Regions from separate parts of the Psychrobacillus sp. FSL K6-1464 genome, predicted to be linked through region 2. Evidence: predicted binding sites of a transcription regulator. Region 2 holds the regulator's gene; the other holds the start of a gene.

Region 1 (15,563 bases), 1.5 Mb from region 2:
ATACAGGAGTTACTAGCATTTCTTGAAAGTGAAGGTGTCCTTTTAAAAACATCAGAAAAATGGCATTGGATGTCTGATAGTTTTCCGGCAAGTAATATAAGCCTACGTTCCGCATCTCAAGAGAATGTTATTATTATCGATCAATCAATTCCAACTAAAACTAGGGTTATTGGTGAAATGGATCAATATAGTGCGATGACATTACTTCACGAAGAAGCTATTTACTTACATCAGGGAACTCAATTCCAAGTAGAAATTTTAGACTGGGAAGAGAAAAAAGCATTTGTGCGAGAAGTCGATGTCGATTATTTTACAGATGCTAATATAGCAATTGAGTTAAAAGTATTAAGCGAAGATAGAGCAAAAGAAGCTGACATTGGGATACTTCGATTCGGTGACATTATAGTGTTAGCACAACCAACTATATTCAAAAAGATTAAGTTTGATACACATGATAATATCGGTTCTGGTCAAATCCATTTACCACCAATAGAATTACATACTTCTTCTACCTGGTTTAGTTTTGATAAACCAGACGGTTGGAAAGACACTTTGTTGTCAGACGCAATGACAGGGGTTTCTTATGCGTTACATGCTTTTATCCCGCTATTTATTCATTGTGATGCGAAGGATATCCATGTTGTGCCTCAGGTTAAATCGATTCACGGAGAAAAACCGACTTTTTATATGTATGATAGTTATCCAGGTGGAATCGGTCTCTCTGAAAGAATGTTTGATCTTTGGAATGAGTTAGTACCAAAAGTAACAGTTCAGGTAGAGAGTTGCTCTTGTATGCATGGCTGCCCTGCATGTATTGGTGCTCAAGACGCGGAGTTGAATCTAAAGGAAGAAGTGATTAAGTTACTTCATTTATTGCAGGTGGACCGCCATGTCGTATGAAAAAAAACTCATGCAAATGAAGAATTTAGTGAAAAAGAAGCCAATTGAAGAGGTAGTAAAAAAGGAAGAGTCAGAAATGGCGCTTCCCTTTTACGTTGAACCGTGGAAAAATGCAGGGTTAAAATTTATACAAGAAGAAAAAGGATTTTACTTTGTAAAGGAAACTTTTTATCCTTTGGGGCATATACATGGGAATATTGGGCTTAATAAACTACAACAGGCAATAAAGTTTATGCAGGAAGTCTATCCGACGCATCCTTTAACTATTACTAAAGACAGTCCCTTTTGTTTTTATGATACAGAAACGACCGGGTTAAAAGGTGCGGGAGTACTTATTTTCTTAAACGGAGTGTTAAAGGAAGTGGAGGATGGGTTCTTGCTTACTCAATTTGTGCTAGCTGATCCAGGTCAAGAGGTAAGTTTCTTAAAGGCGACTGATTTTTGGGTAAACGAACAGACTATTATTACGTATAACGGGAAGAGTTTTGACCTTCCCCAGCTGCTATCAAGATGGACGATGAATAGAAACGATTTACCACGATTAAAGCACCATCATCAAATTGATTTAATGCATTCTTCTAAAAGAATTTGGAAGGGTGAATTAGAGCGTTTTAAGTTAAAGCAAATAGAGGAAATGAAGCTTGGATTTAAAAGAGAAAATGATATACCTGGTCACCTAGCACCAATAATCTATTTTGATGCAGTGAAAAGTGGTAATCCTATCAATTTGATGAAGGTATTAAAGCATAATGAATGGGATATTTTATCGCTTGTAACGCTTTATATTCTCTCCGTAGAATTACTTCAAGAAAAAGATGTAGTGGAAACAGCCACAACTTATACTAATATCGCTAAATGGTTTAGAGATTTAAAAACGATGAATACAAGTATGGATTGGTTTACTTTTGTCGTAAATAATTTTTCTGCAGAAGAGACTAGTATCGCTTACTATTTCGTAGGTCTCCATTTAAAACGAGCTCGTTCTTACGAGGACAGTTTGAAAGCGTTTGAACAAGCATTGAAAGAGATTTCTGGGAAATATCGTATAGAGGTTTATATTGAGCTGGCAAAGCTATTCGAACATCAAGTAAAAGATTTCCCAAAAGCTTTAGAAATGACGCAGCAGTGCATAGAATTTGAAGCAAAACTTAATAAAGACGTACAGTCTCGCTTGAAAAAGGAACTTACTAAGAGAGAAATGAGAATAATTCGGAAGTTAAATATTTCCCGGGAAAGCGCAGAACATAACAAAAAACGCATATAAACGGCTGAAAAAACTCCATTATTCGACACCGATATGCTATAATATGAGTAGCGAATTGTTGATGGAAGGAAGATACCATATGGAATTTAAACTAAAGGCATCTGATATATTAGAAAAAGAATTTAAAACGGGTTTAAGAGGTTATAACCAAGAAGAAGTAGATGTTTTTTTAGACGATGTTATTCAAGATTACGAGGCTTATGAAAAAAGAATTGCACAACTCCAATTAGAAAATAATAAACTAAAAGAACAACTAGAGGAAATGCCAAAGAGAACACAAGCTGTTGCACCGCAAACTGGGGCAACTAACTTTGATATTTTAAAGCGTCTTTCACATCTAGAAAAACATGTTTTTGGTAGTAAATTGTACGAATAATTATTACTAAGTCTCCTATAGATATCACAGCTCTACTTGTAGACTAATCGGACATGACTTACAAAAAAAGATGCTAAAGACAATTTGGCATAATCTTATATTGAAAAACTTTGGAGATTCGTATATAATGGAAATACCACTTATATATTCGGGCAATCGCTGCAATGCTAGACATTGTAGAGGAAAGTCCATGCTCACACAATTCTGCGATGAATGTAGTGTTCGTGCTTAGTGAAAAAATAAACTAAGGTAGCTATTAATAGCTAACGGCGGGATGAAGGCCTAAGTCTTAGGATATGGCTGACAATCTCTGAAAGTGCCACAGTGACGGAGCTGTATAGGAAACTATACAGGTGGAACGAGGTAAACCCCACGAGTGAGAAACCCAAATTATGGTAGGGGCATTTTCTTGAAGGAATTGAACGGATAGAAAAACAGATTTCATCTGTAGATAGATGATTGCCGTCCACATACGTACGAGGTAATGCACCGTTTGAGTACCGTGGAAACAAAACATGGCTTATTGAGTGTATGAGTGGCTATATTTAATAACTAAGAAGCTCTCCATTAACGGAGAGCTTTTCTATTATATGAATAATTTTACTGAATTACGTAATAGGGGAGGTAAAAGATTATGAAAAAACAACCACCCGAACGTTTACAGAGCTTTTCAATTGAATTATTGGAACAAATTCTTCAGTCAACAACTGAAGGTATTATGATTACAAATGAAAAAATGCAAATTACTATGGTAAATAATGCTTTTGAGACACTTACAGGTTATCGGTCATCTGAAATACTCGGGAAATATCCAAACATATTACAATCCGGGAAACAGGATGCCGATTTTTATAAAGTAATGTGGTCTAAAATTCGCTCCAATGGATCATGGAGGGGCGAGATTTGGAATAGACGAAAAAATGGAGAAATATATCCAGAAATTCTTTCTATTTATAGCGTATTTGATAAAGTAGGGCAGCTCACCAATTATTACGGGGTTTTTTCCGATATCTCTATAGAAAAAGAGACGGAAAAAGAACTTGAAGAACTAACTCAATCCGATTTATTAACCAATATTCTGAATCGAAATGCTTTTAATGAATTATTATTTGAGAAAGTAAATAATTCGATACATAGTCATGCTATATTATTTATTGATTTAGATCGGTTTAAGCAGATAAACGACACCTTGGGGAATGAAGTAGGTGACCAAATATTAATAGAGGTTACTAACAGAATAAACTCGATAGCTGGTTCTTCCGATATTTTTGCTCGTTATGGTGCAGACGAATTTGTCTTTTCTAGATCCAACATAGAATATCAAAAAGAAGCTGCAAACTTGGCTAAGGATATTACAAAGCTCTTTAACAAACCATTTCTCATAAATGATACAGAAGTATATGTCACTGCAAGTATAGGAATTAGTATTTTTCCGCAAGATGGTAAAGATATTGAGAAATTGATAAATAAAGCAGACAAGGCAATGTATTTTGCAAAACAAAATGGTAGAAACCAATATGCTTTTTATTTTGATGATTTAAAGAAAGACTCTAAACGACTAATTGTACTAGAAGCAGAGCTTAGAAAAGCTATTCAAAATAAAGAATTTTTCATTCACTATCAACCAAAAATCGGTTTAGCTAAACAAGATATAATTGGGGTAGAAGCTTTAGTAAGATGGAACAATGTTAAGTTAGGTTTTGTCTCACCCGCTGAATTTATACCAATTGCGGAGGATACTGGTCTAATTATTCCTTTAAGTGAGGTAATATTAGAAAAAGTTTGTTTGGATATACTGGAGTCAAGATCTCAAGGGAAGATACATATATTACCGGTGTCCATTAATATCGCATCTGTCCATTTTCAACAGGATGATTTTATAGAACGTATAAATTCTATACTTATGCAATATAATTGTAGTCCGCACCTATTGGAATTAGAGCTTACAGAACGTACAGTGATGAAGGATTCAGACGATATAGTAAATAAACTTGTTAAACTAAAAGCAATGGGTTTTAAAATTTCAATTGATGATTTTGGAACTGGATACTCATCTCTAAGTTATTTGAATAGATTCCCACTAAATTATTTGAAAATAGATAAAAGTTTTATTCAACAAATTACTAACTTACAAGATAAGCAAGCTATTGTAGAGACAATCATATTAATGGCTCATCGGCTGCATATAAAAGTTGTAGCAGAGGGAGTAGAAACGATAGGTCAAGTAAAGCTTTTACAGCAAATGGGCTGCGATATCATTCAAGGATATTATTATAGTAAACCATTAGCAGCAAAGGAGCTTATGGATTTTATCGAGTTATGGGAAATTTATAGACAGGAAAGGAATATATAATGACAACATTTAAATTAGTAGCAACGTCAGCTATGGGATTAGAATCAATCGTTGCAGATGAAGTAAAAGCATTAGGATATGAAACAACAACGGAAAATGGCAAGGTTTATTTTGAAGGGGACGAGCGTGCAATTGCGCGTGCAAATATTTGGTTACGTGTTGCAGACAGAGTTAAAATAGTAGCTGCTCAGTTTCCGGTAAAAACCTTTGATCAACTGTTTGAAGGCACAAAAGCTGTACAATGGGAAAAGTATTTACCTGTCGATGCAGCATTTCCGGTTCAAGGAAAATCAGTCAAATCAACATTATTCAGTGTACCAGACTGTCAAGCAATAGTAAAAAAAGCAGTAGTGGAACGCTTAAAATTAGCACATAAAAGAACTGGTTTTTTAGATGAATCTGGAGCAACATTCAAACTGGAAATAAGTATATTAAAAGATATAGCTACCATTACAATAGATACAAGTGGTGCAGGTCTTCATAAACGTGGTTACCGCCATGGACAAGGGGAAGCACCACTAAAGGAAACACTTGCCGCAGCTTTAGTGAAAATTTCTAAATGGAATCCGAACCGACCATTTGTAGATCCTTTTTGTGGATCCGGTACTATTCCGATTGAAGCAGCAATGATTGGACAAAATATTGCACCAGGGTTTAATCGCGATTTTCATAGTGAAGCATGGCCATGGATGCCAAAAACAGTTTGGGAAGAAGTACGTAATGAGGCAGAATCATTGGCCAATTATGATCAAGAACTTCAAATTTTCGGTTCAGACCTTGATCCTAAAATGATTCAAATTGCGGAACAAAACGCATTTGAATCTGGATTTGGTGACATAATCACATTCAAACAAATGCATGCAAAGGATTTTACTACATCTTTGACAGATGGAGTAATAGTTAGTAACCCACCTTACGGAGAACGTATTGGTGAAGTGGAAGAAATCGAGCAGGTTATTGGTGAACTAGGGTATTTAATGAGCCAATATCCTTCCTGGTCTGTCTATATGTTATCGTCTATGGAAAACTTTGAGAATGTATACGGTAGACGTGCAACTAAGAAGCGTAAATTATTTAATGGATTTATTCGAACGGACTACTATCAGTTCTGGGGTAAACGTTCATAACAGTAAGGGGGACTAGTTCCCCTTGCTGTTATATTATTATTTAAGGGAGTTTTTAGATGAAGCAAGCTTTACCATTCCAACTTTCAAAAGACCGTTCTTTCTTCGAATCATTAGGAGACTGGATGGGTGATGTATTATATGATGAATTACCCGAAAAAGGTTTTGAGTGTCGCGACGAACAGATTTTCATGGCATATCAAATTGAAAAGACGTTAAAAGAAAGAAATGTGCTATTTGCTGAAGCGGGAGTAGGTACTGGTAAAACCATTGCTTATTTGCTTCCGGCTATTGCGTATGCTCGTTATTCTGGAAAACCGGCTTTAATCGCATGCGCAGATGAAACACTAATTGAACAACTTGTAAAAGAAGCTGGAGATATTTTTAAACTTCAAAACTATTTAGATATAAAAATTGATGTGCGATTAGCAAAATCACGTGATCAATATTTATGTTTGAAGCGATTAGAAGAAGCACAAAAAGATGATGATAATGAATATTTCTTAGAAGAAATTGAAGATCAAGTTCCAGACTTTGTATATGCACATTCATCTATGCAAAAAATTTATCCATATGGAGAGCGCAGTCAGTTTGCTGGAGTAAGCGATGAGGATTGGCAGAAAGTTAATTATCATCCAACTCAGCAATGTATGGTTTGTGATTTGCGAAATCGTTGTGGACAAACAATTCATCGCCAGCATTATCGTGAGTCTACAGACTTAATCATTTGCTCACATGAATTTTTAATGGAGCATATTTGGACAAAAGAATCTCGTATACGTGAAGGTCAAATGCCATTATTACCCGAGGTATCAATGGCCGTATTAGATGAAGGGCATTTACTTGAATTCGCTGCTCAAAAAGCTTTAACGTACGAAATTCAAAGTGAAACACTTATTCGATTACTGGAAAAAGTAATGGTTGACGGTGTGCGAGAAAAAACATTGAACTTAATGGAAGTTCTCCAAGAATTACACGATAAGATATTTGGTTTGTTACGTATTGGTAGTAATATGGAAGAAACCGATCGCATGAAGGTTGATAAATCTGTAGAGTTAATGGAATTATGTAAACAAGCCATTCGGGTAACCGACAGCTTGTTAGAGGAATTTGTTTTCGAGTCAGAGTTATATACGATTCCTGAATACGAGCTACGTATGGTAGAAGAATTTTTAGAGCAATACACATTCTCTCTTCGTTTATTCACCGAAAAAGGGGACGGAATTGAATGGTTAGAGATCATTGATGGTTATGAAACGTTAATCATCATGCCAAGATTAGTTACGGACATTTTAAATGAGAAGCTATTTACTTCTAAAATTCCTATTGTCTTTTCTTCCGCTACTTTATCTATTGAAAAAGACTTTACGTATATTGCAGATTCTTTAGGAATCGAAAAATTCCAATCGTTCTCTGTGGCATCTCCATTTGATTATGACGAAGTGATGAAGATATACACGGAGGAAATGGAACAGCAAGAGAAGCCTTATCATGTGGAGAAACTATTAAATAACCCAATGCAAACCCTTATTTTGTTTAAATCCAAAGCAGCAATGGCTTCTTTCCGAGCTACTATAGGTGATAGAAGCGATATCGTCTTTGAAGGAGATCGGGAGCTTTCAACCATTGTAAAAGAATTCCAAAATGGAGAATACTCCACTTTATGTTCCTATCATCTTTGGGAAGGGTTAGATTTACCTTTAGAAGCCTTAACCAGAGTTATTATTTACGATCTACCATTTCCACCTGTAGATCCACTATTTGATGCAAAACGTTCTTTCTCTAACAATCCATTTGAGGAAGTAGAATTGCCATTTATGCTTTTAAGATTACAACAAGGTATTGGGCGTTTGATCCGTACATCTAGTGATTACGGGGAAATTCATTTATTGTTAAATGAAGAAGAAGCATTACAAGAAAGTAGATTTACAGGGGTATTACCTACACCAATTTCGAAATGAATCAAGGGGGAATAGAAATGTCTGTAGAACAAAATTTTTTAGATTATGTGAAGAAAATTGGTGCTTATCAAGAAGCATTAGGGGTGCTTTATTGGGATATGCGTACTGGTGCTCCGAAAAAAGGTATTGATCAGAGATCTGAAGTTGTAGGAGTACTTGCAACGGATGTATTTAATTTATCGACTTCAGACGATCTTAAAGAATTACTAGACCAGATGGAACTTGAGCTGGATTCTGTAAACGAAGTAAGTAAACGTGTGTTTGAAGAAGTAAAAAAGGAATACAATCTCAGCAAGAAAATTCCAGCAGATGAATACAAGAAATTTGTTATTCTTCAATCTAAATCAGAATCTGTTTGGGAAGAAGCAAAAAACAACAATGATTGGTCTATGTTCCAACCATATTTAACTGAAATGGTTGCTACGCTAAAGAACTTTGTAGAGTATTGGGGAGTTACAGATAACAATCCTTATAATGTATTGTTGGACCAGTATGAGCCTGGCATGACGACTGAAATTTTAGATCAAGTTTTTAATGAACTAAGAGAAAAAATTGTGTCGTTATTAAAACGCATTTCAGAATCTCCAAACCAGCCAAAAACAGATTTCTTGTTCCAATCTTTTGATAAACAAAAACAACAGTCCTTTAGTTTAGATATACTAAAACAGCTTGGATATGATTTTGATGCTGGAAGATTAGATGAAACAGTGCATCCATTTGCTACTGGTTTAAATAGAGGTGACGTGCGCATCACGACTAAGTATGATGAGTTCGATTTCCGTTCGGCAATATTTGGTACTATTCATGAATGTGGTCACGCGATATACGAGCAGAATGTTGCAGAAGAGTTAACAGGTACACCTTTAGCGGGTGGGGCTTCCATGGGTATTCATGAATCTCAATCACTGTTTTATGAGAATTTTGTAGGACGTAATCCAAAGTTCTGGGAACAAAATTATGAAAAGCTACAAAGCTATTCACCTGAACAATTTGGGGAAGTTCCTGTGGAAGACTTTCTTCGAGCTATCAATGAAGTAAAACCTTCTTTAATCCGGATCGAGGCGGATGAGCTGACATATGCTCTTCATATTATGATTCGCTATGAGATTGAAAAAGGATTGTTTAACGGTGATTTAAAAGTAGAAGATCTCCCTGAAATTTGGAATTCTAAGTACGAAGAATATTTGGGTGTTAGTCCATCTACTAACGCAGAAGGAATTTTGCAGGATGTCCATTGGGCTGGGGCTAGTTTCGGTTACTTCCCGTCCTATGCTCTTGGTTATATATATGCATCTCAATTCAAAGCGGCGATGCTAAAGGATATTCCACAGTTTGATAGTTTGTTAGAACAAGGCAATTTAGCACCTATCAAGGAATGGCTTACACAAAACGTGCATCAGTATGGTGCTCTTAAAAAACCTTTAGATATTCTGAAGGCAGCAACAGGTGAAGGTCTTAACGGTAAATACCTTGCTGATTATTTAGAAGAAAAGTATACAAAAATCTATAAACTTTAAATAAAAGGTGACCCAAGCGACGAATGTTGCTTGGGTCTTTTTAAAAGATTAAGAAAGTATATAATATGCAGTATAAACACTGGGTTTACAGAACTTTTAAGAATTACTGATTTCCGTTTCAGGTGGGGTTCAAATGCTATGAGCGCCACATCGTGTGGCAACGCTTTCGTGACCAACATCCTGTTGGCCACCGCGGGGTGAGCAGCTGAAGCCATGCCCATGGAAAGCGTCGCCCAGAGCCGATATCAACGGCATATCTACGTTCCTGTTATTAGAAGACTGGGCGTTTTTTACCCAGTTTTTCTTATAAAGGGAATTGTTTTTGGTATTTATTATTTTTATTGATTTTAATTGAACGGGTGCTTCTCTGTTCCTATTGGACTATAGAAAAATGGTTAGCCTGGACATAAGTCTCGACTAACCATTTTTTAATATTTTATTGTTACCAGAATTTATAACCTTTTGAACCTGGAGGAGCATTTTGAATCATCTCAAAGACTGGAACAGTGTAAGCAAATAGGATTAATGCAATACAAATTGTTAACCAAATCTTCCAATTTTCCAACCACATTGGTGTCTTTTCCGCGTTCTCTGAAACTTCACCAACAGGGAATTCTGTTTCACCCTTAGGAGCAAACCATAATAAATTTGCAACAATATAAAGTACTAATATGATCCCGATGAAAAGAATTGTTCCTCCAACTGCTTGTGCTATTTGATAAGGTATCCATTCAGTTGCTTGTTGTGCACCACCATAAGTGGAGAAATCCGAACGACGAGGCGCACCCATTAATCCTACAACATGCATTGCACCTGACATGATCGACATTCCAAATGCCCAAACAATAGCCTGAATAATTGCCAACTTGTTCATTTGTTTCGTCAATACTCTACCCGTAAGATGAGGTATTAACCAATAAGCGGCTCCAAAGAAAGTCAGTACAACTGTCGTTGCCAGTGTTAAATGGAAATGTCCAGTTACCCAAATAGTGTTGTGTATTAATGCATTCATCTGATGAGAAGCATTAATAATACCGCCAGCACCAGCAGGGATAAATGCAGCCATACCGATAAATGGAACTGTAAACCTAGCATCATTCCATGGTAGTTTTTTGAACCAACCGAATAATCCACGACCACCCAGTTGTCTTCCTCGTAACTCAAAAGTAGCGAACATAGAGAAAGCGGTTAACAATGAAGGGATAACAACCATCATTGTTAATACTACTTGTAAGAACTTCCAGAACGAATCAATCCCGGGTTCTGTCAATTGGTGATGGAAACCAACAGGAATGGAGAAGAGTAAAAATAACATAAAGGAAAGCCTTGCTAATGCATCAGAGAATATTTTCCCTCCAATGATCTTAGGAATAACAACATACCAAACCATATAGGCAGGTAACAACCAGAAGTACACTAATGGATGACCGAAATACCAGAATAATGTACGAGAAAGCAATACATCAACCTTATCCACCCATCCTAATGACCAAGGAATTAGTTGGAATACTACTTCTACAGCTACTCCTAAAGAACAGATAATCCACATCGCCAAATTGACAATTACCATAAATGATAAGAGCGGGCTAGGTTGCCCTGGATTTGCTTTACGCCATTCCACATATTTCATAATCTGTGCAATAGCTACTATCCATGACCCAACTACAACTAGTGCCATACCTACGTAGAAAATCCAATGTGCTTGAAGTGGTGCGTAAAAAGTATACAATACAGAAGCTTCATTGAGTAATACCATTATGGAAGCAGCAACTGTACCTGCAGTCATTACCCAGAAACCAATCCACCCGACTAATCGTTGTTTGTCTGATAACGTACCGGATGTTTTACTAATTGCAGCAATTTGAAAACCTAATATAAAATAAGTTGTTAAGATAAGTCCTAATAAAACCCCATGAATAGTTAATACTTGATAATAGCCAATCCCCCAAGGGAGTGTAAATTGACCTGAACGGACAAGGACTTGTAATAATCCACAAAGCCCCCCGATGAATAAAGCGATAAAAGCTACATATATATGAGCTAGTGCCAGTTTCCCATCGCGTCGATCAACTCTTACTAAGTCTTGTGCTTTTTCTTTAATAGTTGTCATTTTACTCTACCACCTTTAACATGGACGTCATTGTGGTATGTCCCACGCCACAATATTCATTACATAAGATTAAAAATTCACCAGGTTTGTCTACTGTTGTTACATATTCCGAAACATAACCTGGCTCTAGAATCATATTAATATTAGTTCCAGCAACTTGAAATCCATGAACTACATCTTTAGTAGTTGCTATGAACTTTATGGTCGAACCTATAGGTACTTCTATTTCGGGTGGATTATAATAGAACGCAGACGCTACAAGAACGACTTCATAATCCCACTCTTCACCTTCTACTTTATGAACTCCTGGTTTATTAAAAGGAGCTATCTCATCAACTCGCTCAGGGTCGATATAAATTTTCCCGGAAGGGGGATGGGAGCCATAATGAAATGCACTAAAACCGACGATAGTTAAAAATAATACCAATGAGCTAATCCCAAATGTTAGCCACCACTTTTCATACTTATGAATATGCATAAGTCTTAAACCTCCAATTTAAATTCAAAATCTGTCTATGAATAAGTAAAATGCCAAGAACCAAGTAACTAATATAAATGCGCCAACGAAACCTACGGAATAAAGTGTCCCTTTTAAATCAGAGTCTTTTTCTTTCTTTTTCGACATTTACTTACACCTCCTTCTACTAAACTCTATAGTCTCATCATAAATATAATAGTCGTGAGATGATGTGATAAAAATCACACATACGGTTATTAACTGTGAAATATATGTGAAATCTGGTATTTTTGGAACACTATTACCTTCCTGTAATGATTTTAAGCAAAAAAAAGAACCTTCCTATTTAAAGGAGGCTCCGTTTTCTATTCATCTATCGTTAAGATTATGGTCATTTCACCTATATTTTCAATTTCTACAGGCAGTCTAAAAGCATGTTGGAAACCATATAACCTGCTAGTACCAACAATAACAGTAGGTGGAGTAATATCAATTTCAACTCCACTTGCAGCAACGGAGGTACATAAATTACCTGCTATCATATTCCCGAGTTCACCTGTAAATGATTCGAGCATTTCACCTTCTAATGGCATTCCGAACATAGTAGCTCCAATTGCAGAAAAGGATTCAGCCGCAGAGTCAATAATAATACGCCCTTTAATATCACCAATGATTCCGATAAGTACGCCCATTTCCTTTTGCACAAATGGTTGAACCATCAGGGAAGGTGACTTTATATCCATTGAAATAGGTATTACTGATTTCAAGGATTGGATTGTTCCATTTAAAATTGTTTGAATATGTTTAGAAGTACTCATTTTAACCCTCCGACTAGTATAGATGTATCAATTTTAACATGTTATATAGGAAAAAAGAATAGGTATTGTAGAAATTTAAAATATACTATGGTATTATGTCAATGAGAATGAATATCAAATTCAGTTGAGAGGGCGATTTTTTATGTTAGCTATTTTCATTGGATCAGCTATTTTAGTTTATGGTGGGGTAACGGCATATATTTTAAAATCTATAGCTCCTAAAGCGAAAACAATATGAAACAAAGACGAAATGACTTTATTTGTGAAAACAAGTAGAGTCATTTTTAAAAGATTAGAAAAGTATTTAAAAATTTACGATGAACACTGTACGATTTTATCCTTTTAACTTTGACCACTCTTATCATTTAAGCGAGAGGCTACGCGAAATCTTATGATTGAGTACTACTCCCTATTTTGATTGGAGCGCAAGGCGGCGACTCAAGCAGGATAGCTTGAGCTGAAGACCCCGCAGGAGCATAGCGAACGAGGAGGCTGAAGCCAAGCCTGCGGAAAGCGACCACTCGGAGCGGAAATTGCCGGCATATCTACGTTTCAGTCCCTTAAGGACCGGACATCTTTTTGCTCGGTTTTTCTTATTAACTAAAAGAGTGAAAGAATATTGTTTTAGGCTTTAAAACTTTGCTATGATAGATGTACATTGTCGAATTATGAAGGAGATTAACTTTTTATATGCAGAACTCAAATGAATTACAAATGATAAAAGAACAAAATGCTTTACTTGCAACGATTTTCCAACAGAATAATGATGATGAACGCTATCGTAAGTCTAAATTATTTGCAGGAAAATTAGAAAAAGGCACATTTACTATCGCTTTTGCAGGTCACTTTTCTGCAGGGAAATCTAGTATGATTAATGCCTTAGTTGATGAGCAAATACTGCCAACTAGCCCGATTCCAACCTCCGCAAATATTGTGACGGTTCAAAATACAGCAGAAAATTATGCTCTTGTTCACTTTGTGGATCAACCACCTGTTAGATTTTCAGGGGAGTATGATATTCAATTAGTAAAAAAATATTCAAAAGACGGAAGTAAAGTATCTCAAATTGAAATAGGACATGCTGGGTCTAATCTTCCCGAAGGAATTACTATAATGGATACTCCTGGAGTTGACTCGACTGATGATGCACATCGCGTTTCCACCGAATCTGCCCTTCATTTGGCAGATATTGTTTTCTATGTGATGGATTACAATCATGTTCAGTCTGAGTTAAACTTTCAATTTACAAAGCAATTACTTCATTATAATGAGAATGTATATTTAATCGTAAATCAGGTAGATAAGCACAGAGAAGAAGAACTACCATTTGCAGCTTATAAGCAATCTGTTACAGATGCATTTAAATCGTGGTCGGTTGATCCAAAAGGAATATTTTATACAAGCCTAAAAAATAAAGATTTCATACATAATGATTTTCCGCAAGTTCAACAAATCGTTACTAGTTCTATTGAAAATAAAGAGGATTACTATCTTACACTGGCCCAGACAACGCTAGAAAAGTTAAAAGATGAGCATTTACATTTTTTAGAGGATGAAAAAGCTACTTGTTTTGAAGCCTTTGAAAGTCAGCTAAGTGAAGAAGATTGGAATAATAAAGAGGATATCAAAGAACAATTGGAACTAGCTCAAACGCAAGTGAAACTTCAAGATGTTACGCTTTGGAGAAAAACATTTGAAGAACTTCGAAAAAACATACTTGAAAATGCTTCTATAATGACGTTTGAAATGCGTGAAGCTTTAAAGTCTTATGCAGAAAGTAAGCAACCTACTTTTAAAGTTGGATTTTTGGGTAGTAAAAAGAAAACTGAAGAAGAAAGACAAAGAAGACTTAACGAAATTATTAGCATGTTAGAAAAAATAATTTCTACCAATATAACTTCTCATATGAAATTGTTAATGAAACGTATGTTAAAAGATGTTTCCTTATTAACAGAAGAAAAAATCCATCAGATTGATGAAATTCAGTTTGCTATTTCTCCTAGTCTGATTGAAAATTCTCTTCACGAAGGTGCAAGTACGACTGGTAATGCGATTCTAAATTTCGCCAATCGAGTTACAGAAGCGGTAAATCGTTACTACATCAACCAAACAGATGTATGGAAAGAAGAAAATATACATTATATAGAAGAAAGCCCGTTGGAAGATGAGGACCAAATACTATCAAAAACAGCGGAGCTCAATGAAAAGAGACTAGCTATTCAATCATTGGAAGAAATAGATACACGAATAGAAACATTTGAAAAAAACGTCACTACTCCTTCGTTGCCAATTAGAAAAGACAGAGATAAATTATTAAAAAGCTGGGAACAAGAACGACTTCAATTTGAAGGTTCTATTACAGATTATGAAGAACAAGCGCATACTACGGAGCAACCTATTGTAAATGTAGCAAAGGAAGAAGAAGTAAAGGACGAAGAAGTTCTTCTCTCCGCGGAGGCAGTAGTGAGTCGTGCGAAAAGAATTGGTGAAGTATTAGCAGAATTACCTGCTTTTGAAGAAGCTGCTGCAACGATAAAAAGAAAAGCTTTACGAGTGGAAAATCAACAATTTACTATCGCGTTATTTGGTGCATTTAGTGCCGGGAAATCTAGTTTTTCGAATGCTTTAATGGGGGCAAATGTGCTACCGGTTTCACCAAACCCTACAACTGCAGCTATTAACA
Region 2 (15,563 bases):
AGAACAATTGGGATTAGGACAACTAACCAAAGTGCAATCATCCAAACAAATGTCCAATTTGTTCCCCAAATACTACCAGAAAGCCAAACTATCGCTTTCATAAAGTCAATCGGCTCCATTTTCATTTGGAAAATAGTTAGACCTGCTCCAAATGCAGCATTAATCCCGATTCCTACAAGTATTAGCCGTATAGGAGTTACACGACCATTTTTCCAGGAAATTATATAGATGAGGAATGCTGCTATAAATCCTCCGATTAGTGCTGCAAATGGCATGATGAAAATAGAGAGCCAACCAGTTATAAAGACAGTTCCTTGAAAAAAGAACATATAAAGCACGATGGTAAAACCTGCACCAGCATTGATGCCTAGAATACCGGGATCAGCTAGTGGGTTTCCAGAAATTCCTTGCAAAATTGCACCAGATATAGAAATTCCTAAACCTACCAGTAAGGCCATGAATATTCGAGGTAAGCGGAATTCAAATATAGTAAGTTCATTTTGAGGAGTACCATTACCAAACAATGTAGCAATAACATCGGCAATCGGTATTTTCATATATCCTGCATTAATACTTATAAGAATAGCCATAATGATTAAAATAAATGTAGTGATCATAAGAAACTTATATTTGGCTTCATTTTTAGCTAAAGTGTTTGGCATCATAATCCTCTCCCCTCTTTACGTGCTAGGTAGAGAAAGAACGGCACACCGATCAAGGCAGTAATAGCACTAACAGGTGTCTCAAAGGGAGGATTTACACTGCGTCCAACGATATCTGCAGTGATCAATAATATACCGCCTAAAATAGCGGAACATGGAATAATCCACCGATAATCTACTCCAACTAGAAATCTAGTGATATGAGGAATTACCAGACCTACAAAACCAATCATCCCAGCAATGGATACTGCAGCTCCCGTTAATAGAAGTACAGCAATTGTTCCTAACAATTGTACATAACCGGTTCGTTGACCGAGTCCTTTTGCGACATCTTCTCCTAAACTTAGCACAGAGATAGAGCGCGACAAGATTAACGCTAATATAAGTCCGACGATGATAAATGGAATAGCAAATAAAATATGTTGCGGCTGAATACTCGATACGCCGCCAGCATACCAGTAGCTGATATCCTTTGATACATTGAATTTAATACCAATAGCTGTGGATAGGGAACTAAGTAAGGAAGTAATGGCTGAGCCGACTAGCGCTAATTTTACCGGAGTAACTCCACCCTTCGCCATAGCAGAGATTCCAAATACTAAAGCTGCACCGAGCCCCGCTCCAACGAATGAGAACATCATTAAGCCTAAGTAACTTATACCTGGTAACACAGCTAGCGCAATGGCTATTAAAAAAGATGACCCTGAAGTAACCCCCATTATGGATGGGGAAGCCAATGGATTTCTTGTCATCCCTTGCATGATTGCACCAGATACTGCTAAAGCAGCTCCAACAGAAATAGCGGCTATTGCTCGGGGAAGTCGAAGTTCACGAATGATAACATGGGAAGAATTAGTTGGATCAAAGTGAAAAATAGCACTCCATACGTCCTGATAGCTTAAGGTGGAGGATGCCCCAAAATTTATAGATACGACCACACTAAGGGCAAGTAGTATGATGCCAATGATAATGACAGCAGAGCTAGTGTAAGGATTTTTATAATCTAATGTTGTTTTAGTATTCATATGTATCATTATCCCCATTTTAAGAAAAAATAAATATTGACAAATGAAAGAATTTGTATTCTAATTGAAATCGAGAATCATTATCAATGATTCTATTATATCATACCAAAAGGGAGATTAACATGAAAAATATACTAGGTAAAAATAAATGGATACAATTAGTAGGAGCAGGTGCTTTAGCTTTAGCATTAGCGGCTTGTGGGGATGAAGATTCTAAAGAGCAGTCCACAACAGATAAAGCAGAAGAACAAGCAACGGACGCACAGGAAAGCGATACACGTACATTGACAGATGCGATGGGCAATGAAGTAGTAGTGCCTGTTAACCCAGAACGTGTACTAGCTTCATACTTAGAAGATAATTTAGTCGCATTAGGAATAACTCCTGTTGCACAATGGAGTGTAAATGATGGAGCAAGCATACAGGGATATTTACAGGACGATTTAAAAGACGTTCCAATGATTCCTTATGACCTACCATTCGAAGCAGTTCAAGAATACGCACCTGACTTGATCATCATGGATTCAGCAAGCATGGTAGAAGGCGGTAAATACGAACAATACAGTAAAATTGCTCCAACATACGTAATTGGAACAGAAGTCAACAACGATTGGCGCGACGAACTAAAGCGTGTAGGGGAAGTATTCGGTAAAGAAGCAGAAGCTCAAAAAGCACTGGAAGATTATGATGCAAAAGCGGCAGAAGCAAAAGCAACGATAGAAGCCGAGGTAGGAAATCCTTCAGTAGCTGCTGTATGGCTAGTAGGTGGGAAATTCTTCGTAGTAGGAGAAAACTTATCTAGTGGTGCGGTAATGTATGGTGATTTAGGATTGAAGACACCTGCAGTAGTAAAAGAAATTTCAGCAAGTGCAACTGGTAACTGGAGTGAAATATCTTTAGAAAAACTGGTTGAGTTAGATGCAGAGCATTTATTCTTGATTAATAGTGATACAACAAGTGGTTCTACTGCTTTAAGTGAAGCATTATGGAACAGTGTTCCTGCTGTAAAAGCTGGAAATGTATATGAATTTTCCCCAGACGAAAGTTGGTTATACACTGGAACAATTGCTAATGAACAAATTATCGACAATATTTTAAAAAGCATTGTAAAATAGTTTGCCAAGAGAGGCTATCTCCCTGTTATTGGGAGATAGCCTTTAATTGTTTTAGTTCTTCTGCCAATTTAGATCTACGTAACTTTCTGTGTCGCAGAAAGTCCTTCATCTCATCCACAGATTGATAAGACAAGCGAATATAGTAATAATTTATATACTCTGCTAGCGCAAACAAATATAAAAAGAGGGTCCAATAGTAGGCTTTAGAATGATTTATCGATTCATATATCAATAGAACAAAGCCAGCTCCTATAAGAAAAAGATTCACTCGCTTTAGAATCCGAAAAAATTTCAGATGATAATCGGGCAATATAGTGAAATCCCTATGCTTAGCTTGTCTCCATTTTAAATACCAATAATAACTTCCTTGTAATAATAGAAATTCTAGGAATAGAAATGCATATAAAGGGGGAAAAGAAGTTAAGTATGGATTTGCCCATTCATACATACGTAAAAACAGTAGCCATACACCTCCAAACATAATTGTTGCGGTCAATTCACCTGTAAACAATTTAAATAGTGTTTTTGTCAGTTTCTGATGCATGTACACACCCTCTTTGCGTAAAATTCTATGTTTAACATCGATTGTACCCCCCTTTAATCATTTAATTTACTAAAGGGTTGAGAAGACAGATAGAATGTAGCATAATAAGAAAATTAATATTTATATAATGGGAGCTGTTTCTATGTCTATTAACATGAAAGCAAAAAGTAACTTACAACATCAAAACAGTCATTTTGAAAATCGTGGACGATTGCTAGTAAAATGCCCTGATAAACCAGGAATCGTGTCAGTGCTATCAACATTTTTACACACACATAATTCAAATATTATTGAGTCTAGCCAATATTCCAGTGATCCAGTGAACGGTACATTTTTTATACGAATTGCATATCATTGTGAAGGTTTAGTTGGAAAGTGTGCACAAATGGAAAAGGATTTCGAACAAATTGCTGCAGTGCATAATATGGAATATAGTTTTAATTATTTACGTGAGCGTACACGTTCTGCAATTTTTGTTTCTAAGGAACCACACTGTTTAATGGAGCTTTTATGGGAATGGCAAAACGGAGATTTGGATACAGATATAGTTGTAGTCATTAGTAATCATGAAGACGCCCGACCATTTGTCGAGGCTCTAGGCATTCCATATTATTATATACCAGCAAACAAAGAAATTCGAAAACAAGTGGAAGCTGAACAGGTTCGTTTAATGGAGCAGTACAAAGTAGATTTACTCATCCTGGCTCGTTATATGCAAATATTAACACCAGAGTTTGTAGAGCATTTTGAAAATCGGATTATTAATATACATCATTCATTTCTACCAGCGTTTATCGGTGCTGGTCCATATGAGCGGGCATACGAACGCGGAGTAAAGCTGATTGGGGCTACTTCTCATTATGTAACAAACAATTTAGATGAAGGTCCAATTATCGAACAAGATGTGGAGCGAGTAGATCATCGGGATGACGTAGTTCAGTTAAAGAAAATTGGTCGTAATATCGAGCGACGAGTATTAACAAAAGCTGTGAAATGGCATTTAGAAAATCGTGTTATCGTAGAAGGCAATAAGACGATCGTTTTCCACTAAGTCAAAAGTTGGTAATGCTCATATAGGTTGAATGCGCTACTCCTTCTGTATATAATGGATATAGAAACAGAGACTATAAAGACTGGATACGCGAATATCCAGTCAGCAATTACAGACCGCGGAAAGAGCGGTTGGTCCAAGGTCGAAAATAACCGTCAAACCTTTAGCTCAGGGGACGGTTATTTCTTTTTTACAAAGAAAATGATAATGGTCACTACAATGGAAAAGGTTGCTATCAGTACAGCACTAAGCTGGATCAACAAACTCATCATCTGGTATGTTGTCATGGCAACACCTCCTAACGGAAAAGTGACCAGCCGCCTACCCTACTATGTAATTGCCAACTTATTATAACACAAAAAAGAACTAATGTTCTATTTTATTGTTGTGTCGTTATTCGAATCTCTATCTAATGATGTCACAGATGCATGATTTTTCACATAAATTCTCCGACAATAAAAGCCCTACCAGAGCAATTATTTCTCTGGTAGGGCTTCTATTAAATTTGAATGGGTTTCTTTGCTCGAATATCTCCTAATAAGAACCTTCCGTATGGAATCATTTTTTGAATAATAATAGATGCTATGATCGGTATGATTAATCCGAGTGTTGTAAAACCAATAATGCCGTATTGGAAATAGTCGTTCAGGATAATATCAGTGAAAATATGCAAATACATAATAGTAATTGAATGTTTTTCAATTTTTGCCAACCAGTCTAACGAAAGAATAGTAGTAATTCTTTGGAACAGACCAAGAATAACGATTATGAACGCAATGGGTATCACTAAGTCTAGTAGTAAATGTTCATAGCGAAGGAATTTCATACTTAAGTGATAATCAATAACCCCAAGTTTATCAGTAACTATGGCAGTTATTGCCACGATTAGAGCTCCGATAAACCACGTTTTAGTAATGTTCATCCAAATAGATTTAGCATAATAGCCAAGAGAAAAATAGACGATTGCCATTAAGACGACATCCAAGTTCCAAAGCATTGGAATTGTTTGTGAAGCTTTATCTGGAGCTCCACTAATATATTGCATTGCAAAAATACTTTCTAAATGTGCGACGATGTAAAATACGATAAGTAATACTATTTGTTTGAATCGATTTAAATACTTTGTCATCAATGTGAACAATAAATATGTAAAGAACAATGTGGTGACGAACCAGAAAACTCCATAAGCACCACGTGCAAAACGACCCGCAATAACTAATTTCCATAAATCTTGTATGTACCAGGATAAGTCGAAGTTACCTCCTGCAAGCTCCATTCCATATCGAACAGTTGTAATGGCTAATAGGAAAAAGAAATAAGGTACCATCAGCTGTAGAAACCTTTTTTTGATAGAGACTTTTGTATCTTGTTCCTCTTTTAATTCTTTGAAAAATAATCCACTTAATAAGAAAAAGGCCGGCATATGAAACCAATATATATATGTGATAAACGGAAAATCCAATTCACCTGGATAATGTCCGATTACAACTAATATCATTAAGAATCCTTTTGTCACATCGACCCATGTTAATCGCTTGTTAGCCATAAAACTTCCTCCAACACATAATATCTATGTTTGTTTATCCGTTTTTGGGTAATTATAAACGTATAATGTGTTTCAAGTATATTACATATTTTTAAAAGGAGTTTTGTTATATGTTGGAAGTAATTTGTTTTGGTGATAGTATCACTGCCAGAAAAGAAGGGTATCCATCGCCCATACTAACTCATAAAATGTCTTCAAAAATGCCTAATTATAAATTTATCAATGCAGGAGTATCCGGAAATACAACGGAGCAAGCGATGTTTCGTTTTAACAAAGATGTGTTATCTAAGCGTCCAGATGTAGTGACTGTATTATTTGGAGCAAATGATTCGGCAACTGATAAGTTGGTAGATATAGATACGTTTAAGCGTAATATTTCATTGTTTACAAAGCAGATTGGTCCAGAAAAGACTATATTAATAAGCCCAGCTCCCGTTGATGAATCCCTTCAGCGCAACCGAACGAATGAACGTTTAAAACAATATGCTCAGGTCGTTCAAGAGGTGGCAGAAGAGACAAACAGTTATTTTATCGATTTTTTTCAAATTGTATACTCAAAGCCAAACTATAAGGAGTTATTAGTTGGAGAGAAGAATGATGGACTTCATTTTGGGGAAGCTTGCTATGAATTACTTTCTGATGTAATAGTGGAAAAGATAGAGGACATGGAAATTGAGGATGGTTTCTTCAAAAAGTTAGTAGACCGATTAATGAGAGGCTAGTATTTTTCTAGCGATTGTTGGTAATGATAATAGAAAGATTCGAATGAGGAGTGAATTTTTCATGCTACAATTACAAACAGAGTTAGAAGGAAAAGAAATCGGTTTTGGTGATTTAAGAAGTAGAATAGATAGCCTCGGGTATACGATAGGTGGAAATTGGGACTACCATAAAGGCAGTTTTGACAATGTATTATGGCGAAATGAAGGCGAAACCATTTACTTGCGACTTCCATTTGAAGTGGTGGAAGGGGAGTTAGATAATTACGACGCACAGATTAAGTTTCAAACTCCTTATGTGATCAAGCATGTTGTTAATATAGGTTTAGATGATGAGGAGAATTCACTGCTCACTTCTACAGGTTTCAATCAATTCCAACCTCCAGTTGATAAGGATGGTCAAATTGAAAACCAAAATAAATGGACAGCAGCTGGAGAACAAGCAGTTGAGAAAATCGTACGGTTAGTTCAATAAGTGAAAGATCATTTTGCACAAGTTGCGAAATGGTCTTTTTTTTAACAGATGAGAAAGTGTATGTAGCGAGAAATCTGGATTTACTGAACCTTTAAGAAAAAATTATACTACTGATTTTCACTTCCGGCGGCAGCTTTCCGTGGGCTTGGTTTCAGCTCAAGCTATATAGCTGGTGTCGCCGCGTCTAGCCCCTCGAGTCGCTTCAGAATAGCAATAAAGGCAAAGAGCGTCTTTATTGCTATTCTTCCAGCGCTTGTCGGGTCTTACCTAGGCGCTTGCGCTTTTGTTCTTGCTAGAAGCTAACTGAAAGACCCCACACTTACAATATTCGACGTATTTCATTATAATAGAAGCATTAGAGATGTAACTGGAAAGGAAAGCAACCGATGAAATATGAACGAATGATTAATTCGGAGCAAGAAACACAGGCTCTTGCTGAGCAAATGGCAGCTCGCTTACATGCCGGGGATGTCCTGACTCTAGAAGGTGATTTAGGAGCAGGTAAAACGACATTCACTAAAAGTGTGGCAAAAGGTTTGGGTATTAAGCGTAACGTGAACAGTCCCACTTTTACTATTTTAAAACAGTATGAGGGTAGGCTCCCGTTAAACCATTTAGATGTTTACCGACTTGCAAATAGTGACGAGGATCTAGGGTGGGACGAGCTGTTTTACGGGGATGCGGTCAGTATTATTGAGTGGGCCCATTTGATAGAAGAAGACCTACCAGCAGAACGATTAGCGATTCAGATACTACGGCTAGATGAGAATGCTAGAAAATTTACGTTTATGCCCCTGGGCGAACGATATGAACAATTATGTGAGGAGCTTTTTGAATGATTTGGTTAGGAATAGATACATCACATACACCGCTAGCGGTAGCTATTGTAAAGGATGAACAAGTACTTGCTTCGATTCAGTCCTCTATGAAAATTACTCACTCGATTGGAACAATGCCAGCGATTGAAGAATTAATGGAAAAAGCAAATATCAAGCCAAATGAAATAGAGGCAATTGCTGTAGCGAAAGGACCCGGTTCTTATACAGGAGTCCGTATTGGAGTTACGATTGGAAAAACGCTCGCATGGACACTAAAAGTGCCGATATATTCAGTATCGAGCTTACATGTACTTGCCGAGAATGCACCCTATTTCCAAGGAGTAGTGTGTTCTATTATGGATGCACGTCGCGGTAATGTCTTTGCTGGAATCTATACAAACGGTGAAGTAGTAAAAGAAGCGCATATGTCTTTAGTAGATCTACTGACCACGTTAGATAATTTAGAACAGCCAGTTTTGTTTGTTGGGATGGACGTTACAATTCACTGGGAGCATATAAAGGAAGTACTTGGAGATAAGGTGCAACGTGTTAATGCTGCTTTCGATTTACCAAATGCTGCAGTTTTAATAGAGATGGCAAAAAAAAGGGAGCCTGACGAAGTGCATACAGTAGTGCCGGAGTATTTACGTATTACAGAAGCAGAGGCAAACTGGATGAAAGAGCAGAAGCAAAATGGAAACTAATATTACGTATCGCAAAATGACAATAGATGATATAGACCAAGTTCTGTTAATCGAAGAGGAAGCTTTCGATACACCGTGGACAAGAGAAGCCTTTGAGCACGAAATGACGACAAATGAATATTCACACTATCTTGTAGCTGAAACTGAAACGAAAGAGTTAGTTGGATACTGTGGCATGTGGGTAGTGATGGATGAAAGTCATATTACCAATGTGGCGGTATCGGAAAGAATGCGTGGAAACAAAATTGGCGAAGGCTTAATGCGTGAAGCTATCCGTGTTGTAACAGAGCAAAATGTAGTTCTCATGACGTTAGAAGTTAGAGTTTCAAATGATGTAGCGAAGAACTTATATCATAAACTCAATTTTCAAGACGGAGGCATACGGAAAAATTATTATTCAGATACCGGAGAGGATGCACTTGTGATGTGGGTGGAATTTAAATGATGAAAGACCAATATATCTTAGGGATAGAAACGAGCTGTGATGAGACAGCGGCATCGATAGTAAAAAATGGGCAAGAGATTATTTCCAATGTAGTCGCTTCACAAATTGAAAGTCATAAACGATTCGGTGGGGTAGTGCCCGAAATTGCATCCAGACATCATGTGGAGCAAATTACGATTGTCATTGAAGAAGCATTAAAACAAGCAGGCATGTCCCCTCAGGATTTAGATGCAGTTGCAGTAACAGAAGGACCTGGGTTAGTAGGGGCTCTTCTAATAGGTATAAATGCAGCGAAAGCATTTGCTTTTGCGAATGGGCTTCCACTTGTCGGAGTTCATCATATCGCAGGACATATTTATGCAAATGCGTTAGTACAGAAGATGGAATTTCCACTTCTTGCATTAGTTGTTTCTGGAGGGCATACAGAGCTTGTATTGATGAAGGACGATGGTCTGTTCGAACTAATCGGTGAGACTAGAGATGACGCTGCAGGTGAAGCGTACGATAAAGTAGCACGTGTACTGAATCTCCCTTACCCAGGAGGCCCACATATCGATAAACTAGCTAATGAAAGTGACGAAGCACTGCAATTTCCAAGAGCTTGGCTAGAAGAGGGGTCCTATGATTTTAGCTTTAGTGGATTAAAATCAGCAGTTATCAATTATCAGCATAACGCCGAGCAACGAGGGGAAAAAGTAAATCCGAACCATCTGGCGGCGGGCTTCCAGCAAAGTGTAGTGGAAGTGTTAACAACAAAAACAATTCGTGCTGCACGAGAATTTAAAGTTAAACAAGTCATAGCGGCAGGTGGAGTTGCTGCCAATAAAGGACTTCGTACATCACTAGAAGAAGCTTTTATTAAAGAAAATATACCTTTTTATGTTCCTCCCATCAAACTGTGTACCGATAATGCTGCGATGATTGCAGCTGCAGGAAATTCGAAATTTTCAGCGGGTCATAGAGGTAATATGTCGATGAATGGTAGGCCTGGACTAGAATTAGATAGTTGGAACTGAAAAAAACACAAATACCTATAATAGCCCTGAAAAGCGTCGGAGATTTGACAGTAAGGCATCTTTTTCCTTTATCCGACATTCTGAAATAACTCAAGGGGCTAGAGCCTAGACAAATAATTGATGCCCTCTTTTCTTCGACAAGAAAAGAGGGTTTTTTAACACGGAATTTAGTAGTTGTCAATAGAGAACATCCGTACTTATGCACAATTTGTGGATAACATGTGTGTAACTTAAGATAAAACTATATATAGTATGATTGTTATGCACAGCGCTGTGGACAACTAAGTTTTTGAATTGTGGACAATGTGGATAAACCTGTTGATAGATTGATATAACTCGTTTTTCTTTGTGAATAAATATGTGGAGAAAAATTATTGCAAAATAGCACTTGACCAACATATATGTACACCATACGACAGACATTCAATGAAAAATTAATATAAAGGAAGGATTAATACTAAAATTGTAGAATTTTAGTAGTTAGGGAGAAAATACCAAGATTAGAAAGCAAAAAGAAAAGGTAGTGAAGCCAAAACAAAATTGGTTACACTACCTTTTTTCTTTAAGTCGCTATTTCTTCCAGTTGTTCCTGTAATTCCAACCACTCATTGGATAAGTTATCTTGTTTTTCCTTCAATTGATCGAGTTCCATTTGTAATTGTTGAACAGCTTCATGGTCTTGGAAAATCTCCGGTTCACATAGCTTTTCTTCGATTATCGTAATTTCCGCGTCCACCGTCGGCATCTGACTTTCTAATTCCTCTAGCTGACGTCGAAGCTGGCGTTCTTTTTTCTTAGCTTCTTTATCTATAGTGGATGTGTTCACTTTGGTAACTACCGTATTTTCCACGACAGCATTTTCTAAAGCAAGCTCTTCCATTTCTTCTTTTTTCTCTAAGTAGTAGTCGTAGTCTCCAAGGAACAGGGTTGCATTATCACTTGCTAACTCAATCACTTTTGTTGCTATTCGGTTAATGAAATAACGGTCATGGGATACGAATATAATCGTCCCTGGGAAATCAAGTAATGCATTTTCGAGAACCTCTTTACTGTCTAAGTCTAGATGGTTAGTAGGCTCATCGAGTACAAGGGTGTTCGCTTTTAAAAGCATGAGCTTGGCAAGTGCAAGTCTAGCTTTTTCACCACCAGACAGTGTAGATACCGTTTTTTGTACATCATCTCCCGTAAATAAGAATCGACCTAATACGTTACGGATATCTCGCTCATTCATCAATGGCCATTCATCCCACAGTTCTAACAAAGCTGTCTTATTGCCAGTCAGTGCCGCTTGTTCTTGGTCATAATAACCAAATTGGACATTTGTTCCGTATTGAATTTTGCCTCCAGCAGCTTCCAGTTGTTTCATAATGGTTTTTAGTAAAGTCGATTTTCCAACTCCATTTGGTCCAACAAGTGCAATTCGATCCTGTTTGTACACAGAAAAGGATATGTTAGATGAAACTGTATTGTTTGGATAACCGACTGCAATTTCCTCTAGGCGGAGAACGTCATTCCCACTAGGTCGGTCGATAGTAAATCCGAATGAAGCAGATTTTTCATCGCCATCTGGGGAATCCATCCACTCTGTTTTTTCAATAACCTTCCGTCTAGATTGGGCCATTTTAGTCGTAGAGGCACGAGCTAGGTTTTTACTAACAAACTCCTCTAGCTTTGCTTTTTCCTCTTGCTGTTTTTCATATTTCTTACTATCTAATTCATAGTTTTTTGCTTTTTGCGTTAAGTAAGAGCTATAGTTTCCAACAAATCTTGCTACATTATGACGAGATACCTCATACACAATGGTAACTACCTGATCTAAAAAGTAACGATCATGCGATACGATAAGAACAGCACCATTATAATTCTTTAAATAATTTTCTAAAAAGCTTAATGTTTGAATGTCCAAATGATTGGTAGGCTCATCGAGGATGAGTAAGTCTGGCTTACTTAAAAGCATTTTAGCTAATGCTAGTCTCGTTTTTTGACCACCAGATAATGCTTGTACTGGCTTCTCATAATCTTCTGGGAAGAACTGCATGCCATGTAGGATAGATCGAATATCAGATTCGAAGCGATAACCACCAGCTTCATTGAAAGCTAATTGCAATTCATCGTACGTTGCTGCCACTCTTGCATAAGCCTCGGTATCTTCATATACAGAAGGATCAGCCATCTGTGATTCTAAGGAACGAAGCTCTTTTTCTGAGTTAATGAGATGACTAAAAATAGTCTTCATTTCATCCCAAATAGTCAGCTTAGATTCTAGACCTGCATGTTGCTCTAGATAGCCAAGACGAATATTTTTGGGCATAATGATTTCGCCTGAATCGTATGACATTTCACCAGCAATTATTTTAAGTAAAGTAGATTTTCCAGCACCGTTTCTGCCAACAAGGGCGACCCGGTCTCTGTCCTGAACCTCTAGCTTTACGTTTGTTAATATATCTTCACCGTTAAAGGATTTTGTTATTTGATTGACTTGTAAAACGATCACAGTATTCGCACCTCAATTCTAACTTAAGTGTAATAGATAGGGCTTGTTGTTGCAACGCCATAGCTTTACAATGGTAGAAATGTCTAGTAAGATAAAAACGATTTGTTTGACTAAACTAGGAGGATTTTTATGAAACCAGATATACCAAGAATTCCTCAAGCAACTACAAAAAGACTTCCATTATATTATAGATTTTTACAAAGTTTTGATAATGCTGGACATAAAAGAGTTTCTTCACAGGAATTGAGTGAAGCGATGAAGATTGATTCCGCAACAATTAGAAGAGATTTCTCTCATTTTGGTGCTCTCGGGAAAAAGGGTTACGGCTACGAAGTACCAACGTTACTGGAGTTTTTCCGTAAAACACTAGATCAGGATGAGGCAGCGAATGTCGCGCTTATTGGTGTTGGTAGTTTGGGAACTGCTTTCTTGAAGTATAACTTCCAAAAAAATCATAACACTAAGATTGTTGTAGCTTTTGATACAAAGGCACCTGTTGAGGGAACGACTATTAGTGATATACCTGTATATCATTCTAGTGTTATGCTAGAAAAACTAGAGGAATATGGAATTGAGTTAGTTATTTTCACTTTGCCGAGTAGATCAGCACAGCAAGTAGCAGACCAACTAGGGATTTCGTCTATTAAAGGGATACTAAACTTTACACCAATTCGTATTCAAACAACGGATGCGATCCGAGTACACACAATTGATTTATCTGTTGAATTGCAAACTTTGATTTATCTCATAAGAAACGAACATACTGAATAACTAAAGAAGCCTTTGACCACAATGCTAATGGGTCAAAGGCTTTTTATTGATGACTATAAGTTATAGGAGTGTACTATTGAAAGAATATTAACTGCATATTGGAATATTGCTTCAAAAATTGCTGGATTTCATCTCCGTAAAATTGAACGAGTACAACGAATCCATTTAATAGCATATGGGAGATCATAGACGCAATAATCCTTTTCGTCTTGTAATAGATAAAGGAGAATATAAATCCTGATACTGCATATAGTAGTATGTGCGTAAAGTCAAAGTGAATAATTCCAAATACAATCGCACTAACAGAAGCAGCTACAAAGAAATTAGTTTTTGGTAATAATGTTCCGAAGATTATGCGTCTGAATATGAGCTCCTCTAAAATAGGAGCGAAAATAACGATGGAAAAAATAGCTAATGGTACAGCTTGGGCGATTTCGATAAACTGGGTTGTATTCTCTGATCCAGGATCCACACCAAACTTTTGTTCAATGTTAGCTGCATAAGCTTGACCTAAAAGGACTAGGAAAAAACCGATAACTCCCCAACCAACTGTTTGAAGGAGTGGACTAGACTTGCCTTTTAACGGTTTTAAGTAATTATTGTCTTTCTTAATAATGAACAAGGTGATTAATGTGGCGATCCCCATACTAAGAAATACCCACCATCCAGAAGCAATGAGGGCTGCATTTTCTATTTCCATAGTTTCTAATAACTTATAAAGAAGCGGTGCAAACACAGCTCCTGATAACTGCATAATACAATAAACAATTAAAATGTAGATACCGGTTTTTTGTTGTTTCATGAACAGTTTGATTCCTCTCTGTATGTACCTTCTCCTTTTATTGTATAGGAAATAGGAAATAAAAGAAAAAGATACCTTCTCACTTGCAAAATGTTCTGTGATTAATTATTATTATAAGTGTGTTAGCACTCAAAGAGTAAGAGTGCTAATAATATTACATTTTACTATTTTAGGGAGGTAGTTTCACTTGTTAAGACCATTAGGTGATCGTATTATAATCGAATTAATCGAAGCTGAGGAAAAAACAGCATCTGGCATCGTACTTCCAGACTCTGCTAAAGAAAAACCGCAAGAAGGAAAAATTGTTGCTATAGGTACTGGACGAGTACTTGAAAACGGCACTCGCGTTGAACTTGACGTTAAAGAGGGAGACCGTATCATCTTCTCTAAATATTCAGGTACAGAAGTGAAATATGACAACAATGACTATTTAATATTACGCGAAAGCGATGTACTAGCTGTAATTGGCTAATAATAAAACTTTACAAAATATATTCAGGAGGTAACTATACACATGGCTAAAGAAATTAAATTCAGTGAAGACGCTCGTAGTGCAATGCTACGTGGAGTGGATAAACTTGCAGATGCTGTTAAAGTAACACTTGGACCAAAAGGACGTAACGTTGTTCTAGAGAAAAAATTTGGTTCACCACTTATTACTAATGATGGTGTAACAATTGCAAAAGATATCGAATTGGAAGATGCATTCGAAAACATGGGTGCTAAATTAGTGGCAGAAGTTGCTTCTAAAACAAACGATATCGCTGGTGACGGTACAACAACTGCTACAGTACTTGCACAATCCATGATTCGCGAAGGATTGAAAAACGTAACAGCTGGTGCTAACCCAGTAGGAATCCGTAAAGGTATTGACCTTGCAGTTGCTGCAGCAGTTACAGAACTAAAAGCAATCTCTAAACAAATTGAAGGCAAAGAGTCTATTGCTCAAGTTGCAGCTATATCTTCAGGTGATTCTGAAGTTGGTGAACTAATCGCTGAAGCAATGGAACGCGTTGGTAACGACGGTGTTATTACTATTGAAGAATCTAAAGGGTTTACAACTGAACTTGATGTAGTAGAAGGTATGCAATTCGATCGTGGATATGCATCTCCTTATATGGTGACAGATTCAGATAAAATGGAAGCTATTTTAGATAATCCATATATTTTAATTACTGATAAAAAAATCACAAGCATTCAAGAAATTCTTCCTGTGCTTGAGCAAGTTGTTCAACAAGGCAAGCCACTTTTACTAATCTCTGAGGACGTAGAAGGAGAAGCACTTGCTACTCTAGTGTTAAACAAATTACGTGGAACTTTCAATGCTGTAGCTGTTAAAGCTCCAGGATTTGGTGACCGTCGTAAAGCAATGCTAG

What was found. Region 2 encodes Rex, which represses fermentation and respiration genes when NADH is low (regulators of the CRP and FNR family bind a similar motif). Its sites were predicted from a motif close to TTGTGAAATATTTCACAA; they were not measured.
Region 1: a site for Rex is predicted at 12,293-12,310, ahead of MKX39_RS07875 (cytochrome c oxidase subunit 2A). Genes of this name have one in related genera too.

What each region holds. Positions count from the first base shown of each region.
Region 1 covers NZ_JBBOOP010000001.1:1,594,560-1,610,122, forward strand. Annotated here, with positions in the region: gene MKX39_RS07825 (DEAD/DEAH box helicase) at 1-900, shown strand, start outside; gene MKX39_RS07830 (ribonuclease H-like domain-containing protein) at 890-2,164, shown strand; gene gpsB (cell division regulator GpsB) at 2,244-2,540, shown strand; RNA gene rnpB (RNase P RNA component class B) at 2,685-3,068, shown strand; gene MKX39_RS07845 (putative bifunctional diguanylate cyclase/phosphodiesterase) at 3,175-4,893, shown strand; gene MKX39_RS07850 (THUMP domain-containing class I SAM-dependent RNA methyltransferase) at 4,893-6,020, shown strand; gene MKX39_RS07855 (ATP-dependent DNA helicase) at 6,077-7,978, shown strand; gene MKX39_RS07860 (carboxypeptidase M32) at 7,996-9,495, shown strand; gene MKX39_RS07865 (b(o/a)3-type cytochrome-c oxidase subunit 1) at 9,938-11,605, opposite strand; gene MKX39_RS07870 (cytochrome B5) at 11,607-12,083, opposite strand; gene MKX39_RS07875 (cytochrome c oxidase subunit 2A) at 12,108-12,230, opposite strand; gene MKX39_RS07880 (chemotaxis protein CheX) at 12,428-12,880, opposite strand; gene MKX39_RS07885 (dynamin family protein) at 13,571-15,563, shown strand, end outside.
Region 2 covers NZ_JBBOOP010000001.1:3,124,838-3,140,400, reverse strand. Annotated here, with positions in the region: gene MKX39_RS15920 (FecCD family ABC transporter permease) at 1-665, opposite strand, end outside; gene MKX39_RS15915 (FecCD family ABC transporter permease) at 662-1,696, opposite strand; gene MKX39_RS15910 (ABC transporter substrate-binding protein) at 1,810-2,802, shown strand; gene MKX39_RS15905 (hypothetical protein) at 2,828-3,346, opposite strand; gene purU (formyltetrahydrofolate deformylase) at 3,489-4,397, shown strand; gene MKX39_RS15895 (acyltransferase family protein) at 4,897-5,943, opposite strand; gene MKX39_RS15890 (GDSL-type esterase/lipase family protein) at 6,054-6,665, shown strand; gene MKX39_RS15885 (YugN family protein) at 6,727-7,137, shown strand; gene tsaE (tRNA (adenosine(37)-N6)-threonylcarbamoyltransferase complex ATPase subunit type 1 TsaE) at 7,524-7,976, shown strand; gene tsaB (tRNA (adenosine(37)-N6)-threonylcarbamoyltransferase complex dimerization subunit type 1 TsaB) at 7,973-8,659, shown strand; gene rimI (ribosomal protein S18-alanine N-acetyltransferase) at 8,649-9,104, shown strand; gene tsaD (tRNA (adenosine(37)-N6)-threonylcarbamoyltransferase complex transferase subunit TsaD) at 9,101-10,120, shown strand; gene MKX39_RS15860 (ABC-F family ATP-binding cassette domain-containing protein) at 10,683-12,614, opposite strand; gene MKX39_RS15855 (redox-sensing transcriptional repressor Rex) at 12,744-13,385, shown strand; gene MKX39_RS15850 (CPBP family intramembrane glutamic endopeptidase) at 13,459-14,187, opposite strand; gene groES (co-chaperone GroES) at 14,375-14,659, shown strand; gene groL (chaperonin GroEL) at 14,702-15,563, shown strand, end outside.